DNA from 3 places in the Comamonas sp. A23 genome. Region 1 is predicted to be linked to each of the others. Evidence: riboswitches for the same ligand, from Rfam matches in the RefSeq annotation. Region 1 holds a riboswitch; each other region holds the start of a gene.
The links. A riboswitch is a leader RNA that binds a small molecule or an ion and turns the genes downstream of it on or off. The one in region 1 is predicted to bind thiamine pyrophosphate.
Positions count from the first base shown of each region.

Region 2: another riboswitch for thiamine pyrophosphate. It lies ahead of EIC84_RS02790 (long-chain-fatty-acid--CoA ligase); the one in region 1 lies ahead of EIC84_RS15705 (FAD-dependent oxidoreductase).
Region 3: another riboswitch for thiamine pyrophosphate. It lies ahead of thiC (phosphomethylpyrimidine synthase ThiC); the one in region 1 lies ahead of EIC84_RS15705 (FAD-dependent oxidoreductase).

Region 1 is NZ_RSDT01000006.1:256,370-261,498, reverse strand. Features, by position in the region: gene EIC84_RS15715 (thiazole synthase) at 1-660, opposite strand, end outside; gene thiS (sulfur carrier protein ThiS) at 819-1,016, opposite strand; gene EIC84_RS15705 (FAD-dependent oxidoreductase) at 1,122-2,216, opposite strand; TPP riboswitch at 2,280-2,441, opposite strand; gene thiD (bifunctional hydroxymethylpyrimidine kinase/phosphomethylpyrimidine kinase) at 2,507-3,379, shown strand; gene EIC84_RS15695 (SH3 domain-containing protein) at 3,446-3,919, opposite strand; gene EIC84_RS15690 (ankyrin repeat domain-containing protein) at 4,043-4,810, shown strand; gene EIC84_RS15685 (cytosine permease) at 4,876-5,129, opposite strand, start outside.
Region 2 is NZ_RSDT01000001.1:590,102-595,230, forward strand. Features, by position in the region: gene EIC84_RS02785 (TonB-dependent receptor) at 1-1,515, opposite strand, end outside; TPP riboswitch at 1,827-1,918, shown strand; gene EIC84_RS02790 (long-chain-fatty-acid--CoA ligase) at 1,989-3,083, shown strand; gene EIC84_RS02795 (acyl-CoA reductase) at 3,080-4,546, shown strand; gene EIC84_RS02800 (ABC transporter ATP-binding protein) at 4,572-5,129, shown strand, end outside.
Region 3 is NZ_RSDT01000007.1:44,097-49,225, forward strand. Features, by position in the region: gene thiC (phosphomethylpyrimidine synthase ThiC) at 1-1,741, opposite strand, end outside; TPP riboswitch at 2,000-2,117, opposite strand; gene EIC84_RS16195 (nitroreductase) at 2,199-2,858, opposite strand; gene EIC84_RS16200 (ABC transporter substrate-binding protein) at 3,043-4,263, shown strand; gene EIC84_RS16205 (nitroreductase) at 4,395-5,054, opposite strand.

The DNA of each region.
Region 1 (5,129 bases):
GGACAGGGCCACGGCGGTGTTCAGCAGCACGGCGTCATAACCCCATTCCATCACGGTGCAGGCATGGGAGGGACGGCCCAGGCCGGCATCGACGATCAGCGGCACCTTCAGGCGCTCGCGCAGCATCTGCATGGCATAGGGGTTGATGGGGCCGCGGCCGGTGCCTATGGGCGCAGCCCAGGGCATGACGGCCTGGCAACCCACGTCGACCAGTTTTTGGCACAGCACCAGGTCGTAGGTGGTGTAGGGCAGGACCTGGAAACCGTCCTTGATGAGGATGGAGGCAGCCTCCACCAAGTTGAGCGTGTCGGGCTGCAGCGTGTAGTCGTCGCCGATCAGCTCCAGCTTGATCCAGGGTGTGTCGAAAACTTCACGCGCCATCTGGGCCGTGGTCACGGCTTCCTGGATGGTCATGCAGCCTGCCGTGTTGGGCAGCACGGGCACGTTGAGCTTGCGCAGCAGTTCCCAGAAGCTGGCGCCGGTCTCGGCCGCATTGCTGCCCTGGCGGCGCAACGAGGCCGTGACCATGGCGGGCCTGGAACGCTCCACAGCCGCTTCGAGAATGGCGGGCGAGGGATAGCGCGAGGTGCCCAGCAGCAAGCGGCTTTCAAAACGTTGGCCGTAGAGAACCAGGGTGTCGTCGGTGGTTTTTGTATTCATGATTTATCTATATCTCTTGTCTTTGTACCGCAATGCGTGTGAAGCCCAGTGAGCCTCAAACAGACATGTGCCCAGTCAGTGACACCGAGCAAGAGCCGCCTCGCCGCGAGGGTGTCGCCCCCAGGGGGAAGGCGCGAAGCGACTCAGGAAGGTCATTCCTAGCCGCCTGTCACTGGAGAGATGACTTCCATCCTGTCGCCCTCGTTGAGCGCATGGTCGGCGTACTGCGTCTTGGGCACAAACACCGTGTTGACCGCCACGGCAAACGGGGGCTTGGCCTGCATCTGCGCCAGCGCATCGGCCACGGTGGCATGGGCTTGCAGCTCGGTGGCTTGCTGGTTGAGGGTGATCTTCATGGCATGAAACAGAAAATAAAGCGGGTGCTAAGTTAAACCTCTGCACGGCGGCGCTTGCGTGCGCAGGAGGTGCAAGTGCTGTGCGCCAAAGTTCGGGCTCGCGGCTCAGCCGCGATGCACGGCGACATCGAACTCGCGCGCCAGCGGCGAGTCGTTGCGGTCCACCAGCTCCAGCACCACGTCGAGCATGGCGGGCGAGATCATGAAGCCGTGGCGGTAGAGGCCGTTGACTTCCATGACGCGCGGCGTCAGCAGGCGCACGGCGGGCAGATTATCGGGCAGGGTGGGGCGGCACTGGGTGGCGATCTCCACAATCCGGCCTTCGGCAAAGCCCGAGTGCACGGTATAGGCCGCGCTCAGCAGCTCCAGCGTGGAGCGCACGCTGGCCGGCGACATATCGTCGGATTCGATCTCGGTCGCGCCAATCACGAACAGATGGTCTTCCTTGGGCGCGATATAGATGGGGTAGCGTGGATGGATCAGGCGTGTGGGGCGCTGCAGCGTGACTTCGGGCGCATGGATGCGCACCACCTCGCCGCGAATGCCGCGCAGCTGCTTCCATTGGCTGCGGGCACCCAGGCCCCGGCAGTCGAACACGAAGTCGGGCTGGCCGGCCTCGCCGGGACGGAAGTCGCCGACCTCGCGCGGGCTGTCCCAGTGCAGCTGCACGCCCAGGGCGCTGAGCTTGTCGACCAGCGCTGTCAGCAGCTGACGGTTGTCGAGCTGGCCTTCGCCGGGCAGATAGACGGCCTGGTTGAAGCGTCCCTGCAGCGCGGGCTCGCAGTCCTGCAGCGCCGCGCCGGTCTTCTCCTGCATGGCCGGCAGGCTGGGGTTGATGCGCCGGTTTTTCTCCAGCAGACCGAAAAAGCGCGCCGCATCGCCCTGATCCTGGCGGTGCCAGAGAATCAGCGTGCCGTTTTGCTGCAGAAACACATGCTGCTCGAGCTGAGCTATGAGCTCGGGCCAGCGCTTGAGCCCATGCTGGCCCATGCGCACCACGCCGGGCTCGGTAATGGCCGACTCGGCCAGCGGCGCCAGCATGGCAGCCGCCACGCGCGCCGCAGCACCATCGCCTTGCGGGCCATGGGTGTCATAGAGGTCGATGGCGTGACCGCGCTGGGCCAGGGCCAGAGCCAGCAGACGGCCCATGAGGCCGCCGCCGAGAATTGCGATCTTTGAAGAAGCTTGTAGCAATGACATGTGCAAATCGTTTTCCATCCGGACACAGGAACAGGGCCATGTGCAGGACAAAACGCGGCATGCCTTGCGGCTTGTGAAACTCCCCACGCCAGCATGACCTGGATCGGGTGCAGGGGGCACAGGGCACGGATGGTGCTCTGGTGCGCAGCCCGTGGCTGGCGCAGCCCCAGGGTGTTTCTCAGTCCGCACAGGCTGCTTGCCTGCGGGACACCCCTGTTTCGTCCGTTGGACATTACAGCACAACCGCAAACAGCACGCATTGACCATGCGCATGGGCGATAATTTTTGCCATGACAGTGATTGCTTCTTCCTCCATTTCCGGCGCCGCAAAAAAGCGCTACGCACGCGTGCTCTCCATTGCCGGCTCGGACAGCGGCGGTGGTGCCGGCATCCAGGCCGACCTCAAGACCTGTGCGGCACTGGGTTGCTACGGCATGACGGCGATCACGGCCATCACCGTGCAGAACACGCTGGGCGTGACGGGTATTCACGGCATTCCGCTCGATACCGTGCGCGGCCAGATCGATGCCGTTGTGCAGGACATAGGCGTCGATGCCGTCAAGATCGGCATGCTGGCAACCCCCGATGTGGTGAGCGTGGTGGCGGATGCGATCCGTCGCCACGGGATCAGGAACGTGGTGCTGGACCCCGTGATGGTGGCCACCAGCGGCGATCGCCTGATAGTTCCCGAGACAGCACAGGCGCTGGTCCAGGAGCTGTTCCCGCTGGCGACGGTGATTACACCCAATCTGGATGAAGCAGCTTTGCTGCTGGGTCGCAACATCGACGGCATTGCAGCGCTGGATGCGGCCGTGGCCGATCTGCTGGCCATGGGCGCGCCTGCAGTGCTGCTCAAGGGCGGGCATCTGAGCGGCGACTTGGTCATGGATGTGCTGGGCCGGCAAGGCCGGCAGGCCGGCGACTATCTGCGTCTGCAATCGCAGCGCATCGTCACCCATAACGGCCATGGCACGGGCTGCACGCTGTCGTCGGCGATTGCCTCCTTCCTGGCCCAGGGGCTGGCGCTGGAGGCCGCGGTGACCGAGGCGCGCAGCTATATTCTGGGCGCCATCGAGGCGGGCGCCGAGGTCTATACCGGCCAGGGTCACGGCCCCCTCAATCACGGCTATGCGCCGCGCGCGCAGCTGATCGTCGAAGGCTGATTGCCGGCACCCGCAAAAAAGGCCTGCTGCTGCAGGCCTTTGCTTTGGGTGTTCGTGTTGCAGGGCTTACCAGCCCCAGACCAGATTCTTGGCCACCCAGCCGCTCTGGCCGTTGCTGCGCTGGACCTGGGCCCAGCTGCCTTGCTTTTTCAGAGTCTGCAGCACCTCATGCTGCTCCAGCTTGCCCACGCGCTTGTGCTTCTGGCCGGGGCCGGAGCGCAGATTGGCCGTGCGCGCCGTCACCACCATATGCGGGCTCTTGCTGGTCAGCGGGGCGTGGACCCAGCCCAGCGTGGACTCATGGTCCTTGACGCGCAGCCACTGCCCCTTGCGCTGGGTGACTTGCAGCGGATAGCCCTTGCTCAGTTCCCAGAGGGTTGCGGAGCGGGTGTTGGGCTGCTCGCGCACATTCACGGTCGTGCCCTTGATGCTGACAAATTCCTGGGCTTGTGCGAGGGCCGGCAGCAGGCCGGCGGTGAGCGCACCCAGCGCGATCAGGCTTGAAGTGGCGGCGGTGCGGATCCAGCGGTTGCAAGGCACGGGGCAGATTCTCCTTCGAACGATTAAAAACAGGCTGTAACCCTCATCGGACTTGCGTGGCTAGCTATAGTTCCTGTAGAAAGCTGACAGGGGCTGAACACCCGACAGTCATAAAGGAATGCCATGAACCAGCCAGTTCGCGCCCCTGGGAGCGCCTCGTTGACCACCCGATTGACGCTTGCGATGACGGCTCTGGCCGCCGCGACCCTGCTCACGGCCTGCCAGAGTAGGGCGTCGGCGAATGCTCCGGCTGTAACACCTGCCGCCGCTGCGGCGCCAAAAGCCGGGGACCCGCAGATGCCGGGCCAGCAATTGCTGGCCGCTGCCGCGCAGGGCGATGTCGTGGCGGTGCGCAATCTGCTGGCCGGCAACGCGCCTGTCGACGTGCAGGACGCCCGGGGCAATACCCCGTTGCTGCTGGCCACGGCGGCCAACCATATCGAGGTGGCGCGATCGCTGCTGATGCACGGTGCCAGCCCCAATATCCAGAACCAGATGCAGGATAGCGCCTATCTACTGGCCGGCGCGCAGGGCCGGCTGGAGATTGTGCGCATGACGATTTCCTATGGCGCCGATCTCAAGAGCACCAACCGCTATGGCGGCACGGCCCTGATTCCGGCCTGCGAGCGCGGCCATCTGGAAACAGCCCAGGCGTTGATCACGGCTGGCGTGGATGCGAACCATGTCAACCGGCTGGGCTGGACCTGCCTGATGGAAGCCGTGGTGCTCAGCGACGGCGGGCCGCGCCATCAGGCCATCATCCAGGCCCTGATCGATGCCAAGGCCGATCTGAACCTGCCCGACAAGGATGGGGTGACGGCCCTGGCCCATGCACGCCAGCGCGGGCAGAAGGCCGTGGTTCATATGCTGCAGGCGGCGGGCGCCAAGTAAGAACAGAGGAGATGGCTGCAGAGCCTTTCTACCGCGCGTGTGATGCTATTGCTTTTGAGTTTCAGTCAGGCAGCAACGGAGCGAGGCTGCAGCTGGCGTGTGGCGACTGCCACCACAAAGGTCAGCGCCAGCGTGGGCAGGGCCGAGCCCAGGGCCGTGCTGACATAGGGCAGCAGGTGATAGAAGGCAATCCCCAGCACCCAGATGGTCACGGCATCCCAGCGCACGGCGGGCGCTTTTTGCATCAGTTGTACGGCATCGGTGCCAAAGGCCAGGCGACCCAGCATCACGCCGAACAGCGGCACAAAGCAGGAGCTGA
Region 2 (5,129 bases), on a different contig from region 1:
CAGCTCGGCACTGGTCGATACCGCAGGCTTGAGGCCGAAGTTCAGGCCGCCCACCAGATCGGGGCGGTACGAGATCTCGTTGAAGGTGGGTGTTTCCATGCCGCGACCCAGCGAGGCATAGATATTGGTGTCCTGAGTGAGTTCGTGCTGCAGCGAAACAACCGGCAAGAGTTTATGGAATCCGGTGCTACCGCTATCGTCCTTGTCGGCCAGGAAATGGTCGCGCGACTGGAACTGCACATTGCTCCAGCGCAGGCCGGCATCGAGCTTCCAGCGCGGCGCAAAGGCCCAGGAAGCCTGCAGATAGGGGTCGATGCTGGTGAGGGTATTGCGTTCGTCGCGCACCAGCGCGCCGACTACGCCCAGCTGGTTGCCCACAAAGTTCTTGTAGCCCTGACGGTCTTCCCTGACAGTATTGGCGGCCAGGCCGGCAATCAGGCTCAGGCTGCCGCTGCCTAGCTCGTACTTGCCGCTCCAGCGTGCATCGATGCCACCATAGTCGCGCTTGAGGCCGATCACCCCGCCTCTGTAGCCGGGCTGCGAGTCCTTGGGTGTGGACTGAAACTGCATCATTTCGCGCTGACCGGCATAGGCCATGAGGCGCAGCGCCTGGCCGCCGTCCAGCTGGCGCTCATAGGTCAGGCCGGCCTGGGTCTGCTTCACGCTTTTGCGCGAGTTCATTTTGATCGCATTGGCGTTGACGTCCTTTGGATTGAGGGTCCATTCACTGGGTTTGATGCCGCCGGGGTCCTTGGCATCGATGTTCACATGGTTGGCGACCAGGGTCAGCTGGCTGTATTCGTCTGGCTTGACATCGATGCGGGCGTTGAACAGGTTTTTGTCCGCTGCGCTCTGGGCCCGGTAGCCGTCGGTGAGGAAACGGCTGGCGCTGAGCACATAGCCAATCCCGTTGGTTTCGCCCTTGGCCTTGAGGCCCAGTCGCTTCTGGCCGTCGCTGCCCAGCGCAAAGCTGCTTTCCACCGAGGGCGCACCCTCGCCGCGTTCGGTATAGGCGTTGATCACGCCGCCAGAGGCGTTGCCATAGAGCGCGGAGTAGGGGCCGCGCAGCACTTCCACGCGCTCCAGCGAGGCGATATCGATATTGTTGGTCTGGCCCTGGCCATCGGGCATGGTGGAGGGGATGCCGTCCACATAGATCTGTATGCCGCGCACACCGAAGGTGGAGCGCGCGCCAAAGCCGCGAATCGACAGCTGCAGGTCTTGCGCGTAGTTCTGGCGGTTCTGCAGCTGCAGGCCCGGAGCTGCGCTCAGGGACTCCGAGAGATTGACCTGCAGATTGCGCTCGCGCATGCGCTCGCCGTCGAGCACGGTGACGGAGGCCGGGGTCTGCTCAAGCGCGGACTCCTGCAAGGTGCTGCGCACGGTGACTTCGGACAACTGGGGCAGGTCCGGCTGGGCGGCGGCTTGCTGGGCTGTTGCGGACTGAGCCGTCAGCAGCAGTCCGGCGGCGGCCACAGGCCAGCCTGCCAGATGACAAAGGCGCGAAAAATGCATGTGAATATCTCTGGGGCTTGGGGTGGACGTTCGGTGCCCTGGATGGCTGCAAGCTCTGTTGACAGCGTTCCTTGCCACGGCGTGAAACTCGCTCAGGCAGTGCCGTGCCTGCGTCATTGTCGGTGCCATGGCAAGGTGCGTGTCGGGCAGCTTGCAATTTTGCTCCGATTGTATTTGGGTGGTAATGTTTTAATGATTTCTGCTGCGGATTACCTTCTTCCCCGTGATAGAGCATTACCCCAGGTTACAAGTGACGCGACTTTCATGCGGCGGCTCCGGCCCCTTGCAGCGATGCCGTTGGGGTAAGATGGCGCCGCGCTCCGGGGTGCACGCCAGTGCTGAGATCTACACCCGCGAACTTGACCCGGTTCATACCGGCGGAAGAAGAGCTTGCAAGCTGACCTCAGTGCAGTGCGTTCTCGCATGGTCAGCAAGCCTTCGGAGCAAAATGTCCCCGCTCTCGAAGGAATTTCATGGACAAGGCCGCTTCGCTGGTCGCCGATCTGCTTGCTTTCATCGCAATGGATGACTGCACCGACGACCAGTTCAATCAACTCGCCCTGCGCCTTTTCGCCTACCAGTACGAATGCAATGCGCCGTTTCGCAGCTTTTGCCAGCGACGCGGTGCCACGCTGCGCAATGTCAGGAGCTGGCGCGATGTTCCGGCCGTGCCCATCGATGCCTTCAAGGCCATGGAGCTGCGCAGCGAGCCACCATCGCCCGCCGAGCGCGTATTCATGACCAGCGGCACCACGGGCCGCGCCGCACGTGGACGTCATTTCCATCCGCAGCTCGATGTCTATGACTTGTCCATGAAGCGCTATTTCGCCAGACGTTTCATGCAGGGTCTGGAGCGCATGCCCATGGGCATTCTGTTTCCCGATGAGCAGGCCATGCCCAATTCCTCGCTGGCCCACTATCTGGCCCTGGCCCGCTCCGAATTCGGCTCGGCCGGCAGCCGCTACTATCTGAACTCGGAAGGGCTGGATATGCCGGCCCTGTGCGCTGCGTTGGCAGAGTCAGAGCGTAGCGGCCAGCCCTTTGCCCTGCTGGGCGCGAGCTTCAGCCTGGTCCATGTGATGGATGCCCTGCGTGCGCAGGGCCGCAGCTTCCGCTTGCCTGCAGGCAGCCGCGTGCTGGATACGGGCGGCTACAAGGGGCAGTCGCGCGAGCTGCCGCTCGAGCAGTTCTATGCCGAGCTTTCCCAGTTGCTGGGCGTGCCGCGCAGTCTGTGCATCAATATGTATGGCATGACGGAGCTGAGCACCCAGTTCTATGACGATGGCAATGCGGTGCTGCCTTCGGTCAAGTCCGGTCCGCACTGGATCCGTTCGCGTCTGGTCGAGCCGATCACCGGCAGGGACGTGGCCGCTGGTGAGCGCGGCATTCTGGTGCATTGCGATCTGGCCAACTACAACGCGGTGACCACCATCCTGACCGAGGATGTGGGCCTGTGGGCCGGCCAGCAGGAAAAAGATGGCTTTTTGCTGCTGGGGCGCGCCGAGGGCGCCGCCGCCAAGGGGTGCTCGCTGGCGGTTGAAGAGTTTGTGAAAGCTGCCGGCGCATGAGCGAGCAGCGCAAGCTACAGCGTATCAAGGCTGGCTATCTGCCGGGCCTCGGCGACGACGAAGTGCAGTGGCACACGCTGGACTTCGGGTCTCAGGACGGTCAGTTGCTGGAAGTCAGCGTGCCCGTGCTGACGGCGCCGCAGATGCAGACACTGGCCTGTCGTGTGCGCAAGGCCGCAGCCATCCATCTGCGCCCCATGCCGGTTGCCGAGATCATCGATGCCATCGATCGTGCGATGGCCCGCCTGCTGGACCGTAACGACATCTACCGCCAGCAGGCCGAAGCCTGGCTGCCCGTGGTCAGTGGCTATGACGCCGATATGGTGCGGCTGGGGCTGACAGGATTTTTCAAGACCTTTCGTGCGGCGCAGCTCAAGCGCTTTGTGGCCGAGGATTTTCCCAACCCGGCAGTGCTCGACGGCTTTCAGCCGGCAGCCAAGGGCGGAGCCGTACGTGCTTTCGGCCCGGATCTGCTGGTGCATAGCTGGGCCGGCAACGTGCCTGCGCTGTCGCTGTGGAGTCTGGTCTGCGGCTTGCTGGTCAAGGCCCCTGCGATAGGCAAGCTGGCCAGTGCCGAGCCCTTGTTTGCCGGATGGTTTGCACGCTTGCTGGCCGAGGTTCACCCGCCGCTGGCCGATTGCCTGGCCGTGGTGTGGTGGCGCGGTGCAGGCGGCGAGGAGGCCGACACGCTCTATGACCAGGCCGATACGGTGCTGGCCTACGGTGGCAACCAGACGCTGGATGCGCTGCGTCGTCGCCTGCCCGTGACGACACGCTTCTTGCCCCATGGCCACAAGCTGGGCTTTGGCCTGATCGGTGCGCAGGCGCTGGATACGCTCAAGGCTCCTGGCATGGCAAGGCTGGCCGCCTGGGACGTGATGCGCTATGACCAGCAAGGCTGCTACTCGCCCCATGTGTTCTATGTGCAGCGTGGGGCGCCGGTTTCGCCGCGTGCTTTTGCCGACTATCTGGCGGCCGAGCTTGCCAATCTGCAGCGACGATTCGCACGCCGCGAGCTGGATCTGGAAGAAGGGGCGGCGCTGGCCCGCTGGCAGCAGAACATGGAGTGGGGCGGTGAACCTCACCAGCTGCTGGGGCCGGTGGATGCGCCCTGGAGCGTGGCCTACAGCGAGAGTCTGCAGCCCCTGGCACCGACCGCGCTGTACCGCACGATTGCCGTGGTGGCCGTGGACCGGCTCGATGCCGTGCTGCCCGTGGTGGCCGCTCAGCGTGACTATCTGCAGACCGCAGGCATTGCGGCCGGCCCCGAAGAGCTGTACCGCCTGGCCGGGCTGCTGGGCGCGGCTGGCGTCACGCGCATCAGCGCCATCGGCTCCATGAGTATGCCCGAGGCGGGCTGGCACCATGACGGGCGCTTCAACCTGCTGGATCTGGTGCGCATGACGGAGATCGAGCAGTCGGCAGAACTGGCGGCCCAGCCGCTGGCCGATTATGCGGATTGAGGGGGCGGGTACGGTCGTGGCATTCATGGAGTTCAAGCAGGCCCGATTCAGCTACCCGGGACGAGTGCCCGTGGTGGATGGCGTGGACTGGCAGGTCGGGGCCGCAGAGATCCACTGCCTGCTGGGGCGCAGCGGCTGCGGCAAGACCACGCTGCTCAAGCTGGCGGCAGGCCTGCTCAGGCCTCAGTCGGGGCATGTCTTGCTGCGCGGCAGCGAACTGGCAGCGCCGGGGCCGCAGCTGGGCTTTATGTTCCAGGCACCGACGCTGCTGGATTGGCATACGGTGATCGACAATGTGCTGCTGCCCGTGTCGCTGCAGCGCAAACCCACGCAGCAGGACCGACAGGCGGCCATGCAGTTGCTGGAGCAACTGGGCCTTGCCGAACATGCTTCGCTCTATCCGCGCCAGCTCTCGGGCGGTCAGCAAAGTCGCGTGGCGCTGGCGCGAGCCCTGATTCTGGAACCATCGCTGCTGCTGCTCGACGAGCCTTTTGCGGCGCTGGATGCCATTACGCGTGCCGAGCTGCAGGACGATTTGCTGCGCACCTGCCAGCGCCATGGCACGACGGTGCTCTTTGTTACC
Region 3 (5,129 bases), on a different contig from region 1:
CCACCTTGGCGCTGTCCTTGGGCAGGGTTTCGTCGTGGTAGGCCTGGGCCGTATCGGGATCCAGTCCCAGATTGAACTGGTCCTGCCAACGGAAGTCGAAGCGCGCCTGGGAGAGCGCATCGTCACGCGAACGCGCGCCCGGATGGCCCTTGGCGACATCGGCCGCATGGGCCGCAATCTTGTAGGCGATGATGCCCTGCTTGACGTCGTCGCGGTCGGGCAGACCCAGATGCTCCTTGGGCGTGACATAGCACAGCATGGCCGTGCCGAACCAGCCGATCATGGCCGCGCCGATGGCCGAAGCGATATGGTCGTAGCCGGGGGCGATGTCTATGGTCAGCGGGCCCAGGGTGTAGAACGGCGCCTCGTGGCAGTGCTTGAGCTGCTCGGTCATGTTCTGCTGGATCATGTGCATGGGCACATGGCCAGGGCCTTCGATCATGGTCTGCACATCGTGCTTCCAGGCGATCTGCGTCAGCTCGCCCAGCGTGGCCAGCTCGGCAAACTGGGCATCGTCGTTGGCATCCGACGCGCAGCCGGGACGCAGGCCATCGCCCAGCGAGAAGCTCACGTCATACTGCTTCATGATGTCGCAGATGTCCTCGAAATGTTCGTAGAGGAAGCTCTCGCGGTGATGAGCCATGCACCACTTGGCCATGATGGAGCCGCCGCGCGAGACGATGCCGGTGCGGCGCTGGGCCGTGAGGTGGATGTAGGCCAGGCGCACGCCGGCGTGGATGGTGAAGTAGTCCACGCCCTGCTCGGCCTGCTCGACCAGCGTGTCGCGAAAGATCTCCCAGGTCAGATCCTCGGCAATGCCGCCGACCTTTTCCAGCGCCTGATAGATGGGCACGGTGCCGATGGGCACGGGCGAGTTGCGCACAATCCAGTCGCGCGTGGTGTGGATGTTCTTGCCGGTGGACAGGTCCATGACATTGTCCGCGCCCCAGCGAATGGCCCAGACCAGCTTTTCCACCTCTTCCTCGATGCTGGAAGTCACGGCCGAATTGCCGATGTTGGCGTTGATCTTGACCTTGAAATTGCGGCCGATGGCCATGGGCTCGATTTCAGGGTGGTTGATATTGGCCGGAATGATGGCGCGGCCGCGCGCCACTTCGTCGCGCACGAATTCGGGTGTGATGATCTTCGGGATCGCCGCGCCCAGGCTGTTGCCGGCCAGGCGCAGCTCGCGCGCCGCGTCCTGCTGGTACTGCGCCATCCATTCACGGCGACCGTTTTCACGCAGGGCCACATACTCCATTTCGGGCGTGATGATGCCGCGCTTGGCATAGTGCATCTGGGTCACGTTCTGCCCAGATTTGGCACGGCGCGGCTGGCGCTGCAGCGCGGCCGCCTCGGCGCGCAGCTGGGCCACGCGCGCATCTTCCTCGCCGCGCTTGCCGCCGTCGTCCAGCGCCACACGCAGGCGACCCACGTAGTATTCGCTGTCGCCGCGCGCTTCGATCCAGGCACCTCGCACGCTGGGCAAGCCCTGGCGCACGTCGATCTGTACGGCGGGATCGGTATAGGGGCCCGAGGTGTCGTAGACGCTGACCTGCTCTCCATTGGTGAGCGCAATATCGCGCACCGGCACACGCAGCTGCGGATGCAGCGCGCCACTCAGATAGCTCTTGGTCGATGCGGGAAACGGCTGGCGCGACTGAGCCAGCAGCTCGGCAAAACGGGCGGCATCGGGGGCATGACCTGCAGCAGGCGTAAAAATGGAATCAGGGGCGTTCATCGCAGTCTCCTCAAAGCGGTTGAAGTGCATCAAACGCTCCGTGGAGTGCGGCCCTGCTCTGATCTTGCCCTGCACTGGCCCGGCCCGCTATGGGTATCCGGCCTGTGCCGCCGAAATTCTGCAATTTCGGCCTGGTTCTTCACGCACCGGCTGTCCAGAAAAGACAAAACCCCAGTGCGCGAGGCGCCTGGGGTTTGCTGTGCCTATGACTTTCAGGGCTGGCACTCGTGCCAGTTGCCCTGTCAATCCATCGGCCCTGCGTCAGGGTCCCGCTCTTCTTCCGCCGGTATGAACCGGATCAAGTTCGTCGGGTTCGCCTGCACTGTTTTCACAGTGACTGGCATCTCAGCGCTTTCGCACACCCCGGAGCTGCACGCAGTATAGGCTGGTTTTGCCACAATTTGCGCACTCTTGAAGCTGTTTAACTATCCTGACCCTCAAGCGTCTAATCCGCCGTTCAATCCAGCCCCTGCAGCGCCAGCCATTCATTGCTGGCAGCACGGCTTGCGCGCCACTGGTTGATGGGCGCGCTGACATCCTCGTAGCCCAGGGCAATGCCAAAGGCAATCTGGTAGCCATCCGGCAATGCCAGCTGTTCGATCAGCATGTCGTTGTACATGCGCCAGAAGCCCTGGGCACAGGTGGCCAGACCTTTCTCCACCGCCAGCAGCATGAAGGACTGCAGATAGATGCCCAGATCCACCCATTGCGCATAGCCCATGCGCTCCTCCACGGCCACGAAAATACCCACGGGCGCACCGAACATCTGGCCGTTCTTGGCCAGCTGGGCCAGACGTGCTGCCTTGTCCTCGCGACCGATATTGAGTGAGCGATACAGATCTTCGCCGTTTTCAAAGCGGCGACTGCGGTAGGGCTCCCACAAACCGGGTGGATAGGACAGGCCGGGGCGCTGCACGGCCTCGGTCTCCCTGGCCCTGGCGCACAGATCCTTGAGCGCCTGTCCGCCCACTGCGGTCACACGCCAGGGCTGCATATTGCCGCCGGACGGCGCCTGCGCTGCGGTCTCCAGCAAGTCCCGCACCGTGGCAGCAGCCACGGCCTGCGGCAGAAAAGCGCGCACCGAACGACGCTGCTGCAATGCTTGACGAATATCCATCTCTTCTACTTTCCTAAATCACTGGTGTGCAGTGTAGGAGCTTGCGGCATTTTCCCGAGTCGCCGTGGATACCTTGTCGCAGCCGCCCCGGTGCTTGCCCTGATGGCGCGCCCTGCTCCAACTGCGACCATGCTGGCTGCCCGTCGCAGTGACCGGGTACTCACCACCTCAGGAGATGACTCTGATGAAGCCTCGCTCTGTTTGCTCCGCTACCGTTTTTTCCCCAAGAACATTGACGCTGGCACTGGGATGCCTGCTGACCGCTGCAGGCGCTCAGGCGCAGGACAAGATTCGCATCGGCTTCATCACCGATATGTCGGGCCTCTATGCAGATGTGGACGGCAAGGGTGGTGCTCTGGCCGTGCAGATGGCTGTGGACGACTTTGGCGGCAAGCTGCTGGGCAAGCCCATCGAAGTATTGACGGCCGACCACCAAAACAAGGCCGATATCGCGGCCAGCAAGGCACGCGAGTGGTTCGACACCCAGGGCATGAACATGCTGATCGGCGGCACCACCTCCAGTGCCGGCCTGGCCATGGGCAAGGTGGCCGACGAGAAGAAAAAGGTCTACATCATCAACGGCGCGGGCACTTCGGCACTGACCAACGATCAGTGCAGTCCCTATTTCGTGCACTATGCTTATGACACCGTGGCGCTGGCCAAGGGCACGGGCAAGGCAGTGGTGGAGCTGGGCGGCAAGAGCTGGTTCTTTCTGACGGCCGACTATGCCTTTGGCCAGGCGCTGGAGGCCGACACCACCCGCGTGGTCAATGCCGCTGGCGGCAAGGTACTGGGCAACGTCAGGCACCCGCTGAACACAGCCGACTTCTCTTCCTTCCTGCTGCAGGCCCAGAACTCCAAGGCCCAGATTCTGGGCCTGGCCAATGCAGGCGGCGACACCATCAATGCCATCAAGTCGGCACGCGAGTTCGGCCTGACCAAGACCATGAAGCTGGCCGGCCTGCTGCTGTTCAGCTCCGACATCCACAGCCTGGGCCTCAAAGCCACGGAAGGCCTGATGTTCACCGACAGCTGGCATTGGGACCTGAATCCCGAAAGCCGCAAGTTCTCGGATCGCTTCTTTGCCAAGTTCAAGAAGATGCCCACCTCGCTGCAGGCAGCCAACTACTCGGCCGCCATGCAGTATCTGAAGCTGGCCGAGAAGCTGGGCACGACGGACGCCGACAAGATCATGGCCGGCTTCAAGGCCACGCCGCTGTCGGACTTCTATGCCAAGGGCGTGATCCGCCCCGACGGCCGCTACGCTCACGACATGTATCTGCTGCAGGTCAAGACGCCGGCCGAATCGAAGAAGGCCTGGGATTACTTCAAGGTGCTCAAGACCCTGCCCGGCGACCAGGTCTTCACCACCAAGGAAGAGAGCAAGTGCGCTCTGTGGAAGTAGCCGGTCGGCATTGAAGAAGCAGCCGGGCTGCCTGCATGGCACCCGGCTTGATGCCTTGCGCTTCGTCCTCTCCTTCTTGCCACGCAAGAAGAAGCGTCAAGCGACTGCCCGCACCGGCATCAAGACAAGGCTCATTCGAACCCGCGCATCTCGCACCATTCCCCGGGCTCTGCCCTGGTGGAGCGCCACTGGTTGATGGGTGCCGCGCTGTCCTCATAGCCCAGAGCCATGCCAAAAGCGATCTGGTAGCCCTGCGGCAGCGCCAGATGCCGGCTCACAAAATCGCTGTAATTGCGCCAGAAGCCCTGGGCGCAGGTGGCCAGTCCCTTTCCGGTCGCCAGCAGCATCAGCGATTGCAGATAGATGCCCAGATCCACCCACTGCGCATGCAGCATGCGGCTCTCGACCGCGACGAATACGCCTACAGGTGCGCCAAACATATGGGTGTTCCGGGCTAGCTGCAGCAGCCGCCCACTCCTGTCCTCACGCCCCATGCCTATGGAACGATAGAGGTCCTCGCCATTGTCAAAGCGGCGGCTGCGATAGGGCTCCCACAGCTGAGCCGGATAGACCAGGGCCGGATCGGAGTTGGGCGTCGCCGCAGGCATGGCCTGGCGCAAGGCTTGAAGGCTGTCCCCCGTCAGCGCCATCACTCGCCAGGGCTGGAGGTTGCCGCCGGAAGCCGCCTGTCCGGCCTGCGCCAGCAAATCCCTGACCAGCGCAGCATCCACCGTCCTTGGCAAAAAAGCACGCACCGAATGGCGCTGCTGCATGGCCTGTTCCACATTCATCATTGCTTGCCTCGGGTTTGAATTGGCAAGCAGTCTCGGCCGGACAGGCAGGGCTTTCACCCCTCAAATCAACTA